Linked DNA regions of Thermofilum uzonense. The main gene of each other region encodes a partner of the protein of the gene in region 2 in a complex. Links are inferred from orthologs where the notes say so. Each region holds a gene or a part of one and is shown on either strand. Other genes may lie near its edges.

Evidence for each region. Proteins that work in one complex are often made in the same cells at the same time.
Region 1: MA03_RS00320 (region 2) and MA03_RS08835 share a complex: the UniProt entries of both Methanocaldococcus jannaschii proteins name them as parts of the 50S ribosomal subunit. The link is inferred for Thermofilum uzonense from one-to-one orthologs.

Annotation. Positions count from the first base shown.
Region 1 is NZ_CP009961.1:1,462,223-1,466,438, forward strand. Bases 1,217-4,152 are described here. They hold MA03_RS08835 (50S ribosomal protein L37ae), read right to left. Parts: upstream 2,853-4,152; coding sequence 2,580-2,852; downstream 1,217-2,579. Other genes in these bases: MA03_RS07705 (DUF359 domain-containing protein), read right to left, coding at 1,217-1,508; rsmA (16S rRNA (adenine(1518)-N(6)/adenine(1519)-N(6))-dimethyltransferase RsmA), read left to right, coding at 1,793-2,614; rrp42 (exosome complex protein Rrp42), read right to left, coding at 2,898-3,725; rrp41 (exosome complex exonuclease Rrp41), read right to left, coding at 3,718-4,152. Also shown: MA03_RS07695 (Lrp/AsnC family transcriptional regulator), read left to right, coding at 1-119; MA03_RS07700 (TFIIB-type zinc ribbon-containing protein), read left to right, coding at 210-1,007; more of MA03_RS07705, read right to left, coding at 966-1,216; more of rrp41, read right to left, coding at 4,153-4,216. UniProt on the Methanocaldococcus jannaschii protein: Binds to the 23S rRNA.
Region 2 is NZ_CP009961.1:50,466-55,704, forward strand. Bases 1,308-4,144 are described here. They hold MA03_RS00320 (50S ribosomal protein L5), read left to right. Parts: upstream 1,308-2,371; coding sequence 2,372-2,917; downstream 2,918-4,144. Other genes in these bases: rplX (50S ribosomal protein L24), read left to right, coding at 1,308-1,627; MA03_RS00315 (30S ribosomal protein S4e), read left to right, coding at 1,624-2,364; MA03_RS08515 (30S ribosomal protein S14), read left to right, coding at 2,917-3,087; MA03_RS00325 (30S ribosomal protein S8), read left to right, coding at 3,100-3,489; MA03_RS00330 (50S ribosomal protein L32e), read left to right, coding at 3,504-3,959. Also shown: mtnA (S-methyl-5-thioribose-1-phosphate isomerase), read left to right, coding at 1-551; MA03_RS00305 (hypothetical protein), read left to right, coding at 657-1,064; more of rplX, read left to right, coding at 1,244-1,307; more of MA03_RS00335, read left to right, coding at 4,145-4,402; MA03_RS00340 (50S ribosomal protein L18), read left to right, coding at 4,395-5,000; MA03_RS00345 (30S ribosomal protein S5), read left to right, coding at 5,033-5,239. UniProt on the Methanocaldococcus jannaschii protein: This is one of the proteins that bind and probably mediate the attachment of the 5S RNA into the large ribosomal subunit, where it forms part of the central protuberance.

The sequences.
Region 1 (4,216 bases), 1.4 Mb from region 2 along the record:
ATATAATAGTCAAGATATCGGGAAAGGATGAGCGCGAGGTTCGCGAGACGGTTTTAACGAAGATTAGGCTTCTCCCGGGCGTCAAGCGAACCCTGACGATGCCGGTCGTAGAGGTCTAGGTTGGGAAAAGTTTTTATTAGTGTTTTTAGAGCCCTCCCCCCGACGTTAAGCCTTCACCGCATATAACAGTGTTTTCTAGGTCTCAACACATGCGATGCAGCGAGTGCGGTGGATTAGTGGTTTTTGACCCGAGGGGGCATTATGTTTGTACGTCCTGCGGTAAGGTTATACAGCAGGGCTTCGATGATACAGTTCGATTCTCTGAGGGCTCCCAGGCTCGAAAGGCCGTTTTAAAGCTGGATCCACGCTTGAAACAGCTTAACGATGTAGTCACGGGACGTTTTTCTACAGGCCATGCCTGGAGAATACTATCCGCGGTCTCACTGGACTTCAACTTGACCCATGAGACACGTACACGTATCATTGAAGAATACGAGATCTTGTTGAGACGTGCCGCTAAGAACGGGTTGAGGATCTGGAAGAAGTCGGCGCTCCTAGCTTTTCTTGTATATTTTGAGGTCAAGCGGTCGAGGCCCAGGACGGGATTAAGGGAGGTTGTAAAGGTCTTTCGGCTACGCGGCTTTAAGCTCAGTACAGGAGACTTGATACACATAATACCGGTTGTCCGCGCGCTGGGCTTTCTTCATGACGGGTGGGACGGCGAGTTGGAAGAGCTTCTAGAGAAGGTTGCCGCAATAGCTCCAAGGGAGGAAGTCAGAAGGCATGTTAGATTAATACTTGGCCGCATTAGACGCTTCTCGACGGGTAGGAGTAGGCGAAATGTTCTAGCCGCGGTTATAGCTGTCGTATTGAATCGGCTAGATGTTAGGTTGAATCTTTATTTTATCTCAAAGGCACTAGGAATACCCTATAGTTCTTTGCGTGCCAATGTAGCGCTGGTAGAGTCACTCCTTCTCGAAACTGGTCTCGAGCAATACGTTGGCTAGCCTCTTAAAGAATTCTGTACAGGGTAACAGGCACAAGAAGCCTTTCCAGTGACCATATATAACCCAGCTTTCATTAAGGGGGCACTCTTTTAGCGCAACGAGTGATAAAAGATCCTCTTCACCATCCACATATACTATGCTCTTTCTATCCTTCTTTGCCTCCTCAATTGCACTTTTAATAGCCTCTATGCATTCTTGAGAAATCGTACCTGGGTCATTAACGCAATTATAGGAGTTCGCCGCGACAACACCTTGAATGCGCATGCTGCGTCTAGTCTTACCGTCTACCACAGCCACATCGCTACGCCCGTAAGCGGCAAAGTTGTAAGAGACGACGTCGCCAACCGTGATGAGTAAGGGCTCAGGACCGCAAAGCCCCAAATCCTTGATAAGCTGGATGGAAAAGCGGATGGACTCCGGCGGCTCTCTGAATACAAGGAAGCCCCAACCATAAGAAAGCGCTTGGCGTGCCTCATTTTTCAAGACCAGCCTTGTATTCACAAAAACCTAAGGGAGGAAGCATCATGATAAGCTTTGTTGAAGGGATCAAGGGTTGGCTCGAAAATTGTATTGGGGTAAACCTGGGAGGGCCCGGACCGGGATTTGAACCCGGGTTCACTGGCTCTCTGCGCGCTGCCTGTGGGTTCGCGCTCCACAGGCCAGCGTGTTATCCAGGCTACACCATCCGGGCCCCTGTTAACCGGATTTTTAGGAAAATTTATGGTTTTCGGGTTTTCCCGACGGCACGTTTTAATCTATATGCATGATTTGAACCCGGGTTGTTGGTGGTGGAGTGCCTTAGGAGGGCGTACTCTCTAAGATTTCGTAAACAACTAGGGCAACACATGCTCGTCGATGAGAGGTTTGCCTCGATGTTTGCAGAGGTCGTGGATGAGGGTAGCGTTGTGTACGAGATAGGCTGCGGGCTCGGAAGCTTGACTTTGCCTTTATCGAGGGTCGCAAGCTACGTTTTTTGTAGCGAGATTGACCCCTCACTCGTAAAACTTCTCAAGGAATGTAGAGGGGGGATGGGGAAAGTAGATGTTGTTCTAACGGATGCAGTCTTCTTTACAACTAGTAAAAGTAGACACGTTGTCGTCTCGAATACTCCCTTTTATCTCTCCTCAAGAATTATAGCAATGCTTTGCCGTGACGCCTCCCTGGTTTACGCGGTTCTAGGTATTCAGAGAGAGGTGGGTGAGAGAATGCTTGCCCCTCCCGGAACAAGTATTTATGGAAGGCTCTCCATACTTACACAGCTATGCTTCTCAGTCGAGAAACTATTCACGATACCACGTGAAGCCTACAAGCCCAGGCCTCACGTTGAGACCGTTGTGGTGAAGCTGATACCCCGGAAGGAGCTCTCACCTGAAAGCATTGAAGCCGTTGAGTCCTTCACAAGATCAGTATTCCCTTATAGGAGAAAGAAACTCTCGACGGGTATAGTTCTGGGATATGGGCTTAAAAAGGAAGAGGTGCGCAGGATCTTGAGCGAGTCGGGTGTAGATCCGGATAAAAGGGTAGACGAGATTTCGCCCGACGAAGCTTTAAGCTTAGCACTAAAATTTTCTCTTACAAGCCGAGGGCTTTCAACTCCTCGGGGGTGAAGGTTCTACCTGACTCGGTTCGCGGGAGGTATGCTCCGCCCGCAAATGTGTAGCCACACTTCTTGCAGGACCATATCCCGATGCTAATCCTCCTCAGACTTCCCACTGTTTGGCACCTTGGGCATCTATGCTTGGCCTTCATCTTGCTCTCAATGGCAGCCGTTTTTTTGCGCAGTGTAGCGCCATAGCGCGCACCAAACCTCCCAGCTCTTCCAACGATTTTTGTATGCTTACCCATAAAGCATCGCCTTTTAGGGTTCAATCCCGCTGAATATATTTTTTATCATTGCTCCTGACTACTAATCGGAGGCAGCTTTTCGAACAGCTTCTTCGATACCTCTATCGCCATGTCTCTGGCTCGAAGCAACTCGCTTGGCTTTATAGAGCCGTCACCGCTCTTTTGGATAGCGGAGATCTTCCCGTCTTCTGTTACACCGAATGTTATTTTTGCATCACAGACGAGCTCCTCTTCTAGGCTGGGGTCGACGACCATATAATCCCCGATTTTTGCCAGGGTTACGTAGACTATCCTACTACGCACAGGCAAGGGGACTTTCTCCTCTAGGATTGTTATCCTCCCGTTTTCAACCGTGGTCTTAGGCATTTTAGAGTTGAGCAGGGCGCTCATCGCGGCTAGACCAGCAGCGTCGAGAATATTGCCCGCGTGGTCGAGAGGATATATGTCTACGAAGACAGCCCAAACTTTGGAGCCTGGAATGATAGAAAGTTTCTGCATGTCTATAACCTCGGCACTTCTAAGGCCACGGTCAACAACCCTAGCAAGCTCTATGTCCTCCTCTCCTGGAGGGCCAGGCTCGAAGAAGGGTGAAGCTAAGGGTGAAAGCTCCGCATTGACTATCAGGACTCCTTCGTCTGGAGTGTCCCCGAAGGGGGAGCTTAGACCTAGCTTGACGCCTGCAATCACCCTAGTTTCACCGAGTTGTACGAGTGCGGAGCCCTCAGCCTTGCCTATTATCCCCGTCTGAATGGTAATTTGTCTGACTTCCTCGGGACTTCTCCCGTCGAGTCTTTCTCCCTTCCTGAGCGATGCTAGTAGAAGCTCTTTTTTAATTACAGGTAGCACTCGAAGCCTAGAAGCTTCATCACTCACTCTCAGTCACCTCTTGCCTAATCGACTCATACTTGCTTTTTAACGCTTTCACCTGTTCCTCGTATATTCTCTTGATCGGCTTGGAGACCATGGATAATGCCCTTTCTATCTCCTCAGGGGTGAAGACTCCATCCGCCTGTATCAGAGTAACTTCTCCTAGCTTTGGCATCATGGCTATAGGCATGTCCCCGTCTCCGTGTTGATCCTCGAGACCATTAATGTCGAGAACCAGTATGTCCCCTATTTTTCCCACGGCTATAGCTGCTACGAGGTCTCTCATCGCTATTCCAGCGTCTGCAAGGGCTACGGCTGCCGCGATTATACTGGCTGTTCTGGTTCCCCCGTCCGCCTCGAGGATGTTGATAAACACGTCTATCGTCGTCCTGGGGTATTCGTTGAGGAATATGGCGGGGGTCAAGGCCTCCCGTATGACCTTTGAGAGTTCTATCTCGCGTCGGGAAGGCTGCGGGCTCTTCCTCTCAGCGACGCTG
Region 2 (5,239 bases):
GTTACTGGGGTACCGCTACAGCTCCGATGTACGTTGCTAGAGAGCAAGGTAAAAATATAAGGGTAATTGCGCTTGAGACGCGTCCCTATCTCCAGGGAGCTAGATTAACCGCATGGGAACTTAGCCAGGCAGGAATCGACGTTGTCATAGCTACGGATAATAGCATTGGGATTCTTGCCATGAGGGAAAAGATTTCCCTAGCCATCGTTGGAGCAGACAGGGTGACACGCATAGGATGGGTCGCCAACAAGCTGGGAACATATCCTCTAGCACTAGTATCCCGTGTTCACAATATTCCGTTCTACGTAGCAGCGCCTACAAGTACCCTGGACTTAAAGTCAAAGGATCCTACGGACTTCGAGATCGAAAAACGCGACCCGTCTGAGGTATTATACTGGAAGGGGACCAGAATAGCGCCCGAGGGCGTAAATGCTATATACTATGCCTTTGATCTAACGCCACCACAGCTTATAACCGGGATAATAACGGAAGCCGGTATAATCTATCCTCCTTACGAGAAAAATATACCAAGGACTCTCCAACGCGTTTAACCTTTGTTTTGTGATCTAGATTTAAGTATAAGAGGGTTATCTTTTCTATTTTTCTGAAAACCGTGGGTCTTTTTAACCACAGCTTATTCTTAACAATGAAAGTCGATGTCTGCAAAGCTCATACGACTCAAGCGCCTGATAGATCTGGTGCACGTCCTAAACGTGAGCCCGTTACCCTTAATTCACCACTACACGCTAGAGTCGATGCACATATACTTTGTCCCGGTTAATCTCGGAGGAGAACCTAGCGTAATTTATTACTATGAGTCCCCCCAGCCATTGCAAGGAGTCTATATACTCTTCAATAATTTTTCAGGCGAGATAATCCTTTCCAATAAGTGGGTCTCGGATAGCAAATTCCTCATCATCCCCATAGTGGAAGTCGAGGCTCAAAGCTTCTTCTCTCCCAAAGAATTTCTCCAGGAAGTCAGGAAAAATAACCTCAAGAACAGAGAAAAGGATAAACATGCTAAAGTAGCCACAACCGAGGAATTACTAGTTACACAACCCTAAGGCTATTCATTTGGGCAGTCCCCCAAAAGCCAGGAATAATTCTCGCTATCAACTTCTAGCCATGCATTCCCCCTTAACACTCCATCTTATATATAGTGATTAGTACTTACTCCCCGCATCGAACTGGTCTGCTAACGCAGAGTTTATAAACAAATTAAACAAAGGCTAGCAGGGTTGATATGCAACGTGCAGTCTCGTCAAAACCAACTAAGGTGCGGAAGAGAGAAGTCTATACTGCTCCACTGCATGTACGGTCTAAACGTATTATAGCACCTCTCTCTAAGGAGTTACGTGAGAAACTAGGTGTTCGAAGAGTACGTGTTAGAAAGGGAGACAGGGTTTTGATAGTTCGTGGGTCTTTTAAAGGACATGAAGGGAAGGTTGTACGGGTTAACATAAAAAAAGAACGTATTTACGTCGAAGGCGCGGTTCTGCGGAAAGCCGACGGCACAGAGGTTCCGTTTCCTATTCATCCCTCCAAGGTCATTATAATCGAGCTTGACCTGTCCGACAAACGTAGAAAGGAGCTTTTCGGCAAAGGTGCCTCTGGTGGTGGCTCATGACGAGGAAGATAAAGAGTAGCTTGAGACATTTGAGAAGGTCGGTTGCACCGCCTTTTTGGCCAATTAAGAGAAAAGAGTATGTCTGGACTGTGAAGCCTAAGCCGGGCCCTCATGCTATTAATAAGAGCATTCCTCTGGGAATCGTATTGAGGGATTTCCTTGGCTATGTAACTACAATGAAAGAGGCTAGGAGGGTTCTGGGGGAAAGGAAAATATCTGTCGATGGGAGGATTGTTACGGATTATAAGTTCCCTATAGGATTAATGGATTTGATACATATTATCCCGGAGGACAAATACTATAGGGTTGTTCCCGATAAGACAAACATGTTCAAGCTCGTTGAGGTTTCCAAGGATGAGGCTGGGCACAAGTTGGCCCGGATTATTAGAAAGCAAACAGTAAAAGGTGGGGGGATACAGATCACACTTCACGATGGCAGGAACCTCTTGCTGGCAAACAACGATCAATCTAGAAGCCTGAGGGTCCTAGATTCCGTCCTGATTACCGTTCCTAACCAATCTCTAGTTAGTCATATCCCATTAAAAGAGGGTGTGATGGCAGTTGTAACGGAGGGAAGACATACCGGCTTTATCGGCAGGGTTCAGACAATTCAGCAGGTGTTCAAAAGGAGGAAGTCCATAGTGGTTCTGAAAGGCGAGAATGGGGAAGAAATTAGGACTATTCTTGAATACATCCTACCTGTAGGTCAAGACAAGCCTTTGATCACGATAAGGTGAATGGAGGATGAAAGGAGTCCCAGTTATGGAAACGGGTCACCCAATGCGCAGGATTTTCATAGCTAAAGTAGTTGTCAACATAGGAGTTGGAGAAGGTGGAGAGAGGCTTGCTAAGGCAGCTAAGCTCCTAGAAGAGCTCACGGGACAAAAGCCCTCGCTACGTCGGGCCAGAAAAAGCATAAAGGATTTCGGTGTCAGGAAAGGCGAGAATATAGCCGCGATGGTTACGCTAAGAGGTGAAAAAGCGATAAGTTTCTTGAAGAAGGCTTTTGCGGCTGTTGAGAACAGGATAAGCGAGTCAAGCATTGATCGTCACGGTAATTTCGCCTTTGGTGTTCGAGAGCACATACTTGTCCCTGGCGTGAAGTATGATCCTGAAGTAGGAATATTCGGATTCGACGTCATTGTTGGAATGGAGCGCCCCGGTTATCGTGTAAAGCGGAGAAGAAGAAAGAAATCCAAAATTGGAAGAAACCATTACGTCACAAAGGAAGAGACGATAGCCTTTTTAGAAAAAGTTTTAGGCGTTCAGGTTATACGAACAAAGAGGTGATGCAATTGGCGAAACTACATCCACCTAAGAAGCGCAAATATGGAAAGGGTAGCAGGATGTGCGTGCGCTGCGGAACACACGAAGCAGTGATACGCATGTACGGTCTTAACCTGTGTCGACGTTGTTTCCGGGAAGTAGCAGAAGAAATCGGCTTTAAGAAGTACTCTTAGGGGTGATTACACATGATAATGGATACGCTGGCTAATGCTCTTGCAACAATACAAAACAATGAAGCTAGAGGTCATAAGGAATGCGTTATATATCCTTCATCCAAACTTATTGCACGAGTTTTAAATGTTTTGAAGCAGAACGGCTATATCGAGGACTTCGAATACATTAATGATGGTCGCGGAGGAAAGTTCATTGTTAAACTCAATGGTCGTATAAACAAGTGTGGAGCAATCAAACCCAGGTTCTCTGTTAAAAAGGACGAGTACACGAAATGGGAGCAGGAGTATTTACCCTCGAGAGACATTGGAATTCTCGTCGTGTCCACACCCTACGGCGTCATGAGTCATCGAGAAGCACAAGCTAAGAATCTTGGAGGGATCTTATTAGCTTTCGTCTATTAGGTGGTGGGTTCAAAATGAGCAGTGAAAATGTCGAAGGGAAAGAGAAGAAAAAAGAGAAAACCAGGATTAAACCAAGGCTAGATAAAGAAACAATAAAGAGCTTAAAGCTTAGGTCGATACTATCGGCCAAAAGACCTCGTTTCATCAGGATGAACTCTTGGATAATTAAAAGGCTAGACGACTCATGGAGAAGCCCCCGCAGGAGTCTAGACAACAAAATAAGACTTCAAAGGAAGGGCTTCCCTCCACTTGTTAAAATCGGATATAGGGGGCCCTTCTCTGTACGGAACCTTCATCCTTCGGGCTTCAAGGAGATCATAGTCCATAATCCTCAGGAACTCGAAGGGATAGATCCTAGTACCCAAGCTGTAAGAATCGCATCCACAGTAGGTAGACGTAAACGAATCGAAATAATTAAAAAGGCTGAAGAGAAGGGAATCCGTATACTCAACGCAGGAGGTGTTGAATAATGGATGTAAGTGTGGCTCGAAGGTTAGCCGCTTCAGTTCTCAAAGTAGGGGAAAGCAGGGTATGGATTGACCCAGAGAGGTTAGAGGAAGTTTCAGCGGCTATAACTCGAGAAGATGTTCGTCGGCTAATAAAAGACGGAGTTATAAAGGCTCTACCGCCATCAACTCCTTCTAGAGGACGCTTGAGAATCCGCAAATCAAAGAAAAGAGGAAAGGGTCCTGGAAGCAAAAAGGGTCCACGCATAGATGAAAAGGCTGTTTGGATAGCGCGTGTACGATCGCAGAGAAGGTATCTCAAGGCGTTAAAAGCTAAAGGACTAATAGATAGGAAGAGTTTTTGGAGGGTTTACAAGCTAGTAAAGGGTGGAACTTTCAGGAGTCTATCCCATCTTAAGCTCTACCTTTCTGAGCATAAATTGGTAAAGGTGAAAGAAAGTGCCTAAAACCTCAACATACAGGTTACCATTGAAAAGACGTAGGCTGGGAATTACAAATTACTATAAACGTAGAAAGTTAATACTTTCCAAGAAGCCACGGTTGGTTGTAAGAGTTTTGTCGAGGACTATAATCGTCCAACTGGTAAAGGTGCATCCGAAAGGTGATATAACGCTTGTATCATCTCACTCGAAAGAACTGTTAAGGTACGGGTGGAAGGGAGGCTCAAAGAACACTCCTGCAGCTTATCTTTTAGGTTTCCTTGCGGCCCTAAAGGCCCAGCAAAAAGGCATCAAAGAGGCAGTCCTCGACATAGGACTACATAGACCTGTTAAAGGTGCGCGTGTTTTCGCCGTCGCGAAGGGAGCGATCGATGGCGGGCTGAAGATCCCCGCAGACAACGAAATTTTCCCTGACGAGAGTCGTATAAAAGGAGAGCACATAGCAAGCTATGCCAAAGATCTCAAAGAAAAGAATCCAGAGCTCTACAAGGCACGCTTTTCGGAATACCTCTCCCAAGGCCTCGAACCTGAGAACATTCCAGAGCACTTCGAGGAAATCAAAAACAGCATCTTGAAGACGTTCAAAGAGGGTAAAAGTATTTAATGCACATATGGTAGCATGGAAGGGTGGATGCTATGTCGCTAGGGAGTTGGGTTCCTCGAACCTATGTTGGAAGACTCGTAGCGGAGGGTAAAATAAAATCCATAGATGAGATTTTTTCAAGGAATCTACCTATAAGGGAAGTTGAAATAATTGACGCTCTACTACCTGATCTAAAGTTTGAAGTACTAAATGTCAACTTCGTCCAACGCCAGACAGACTCGGGTGAGGTTAGCCAGTAC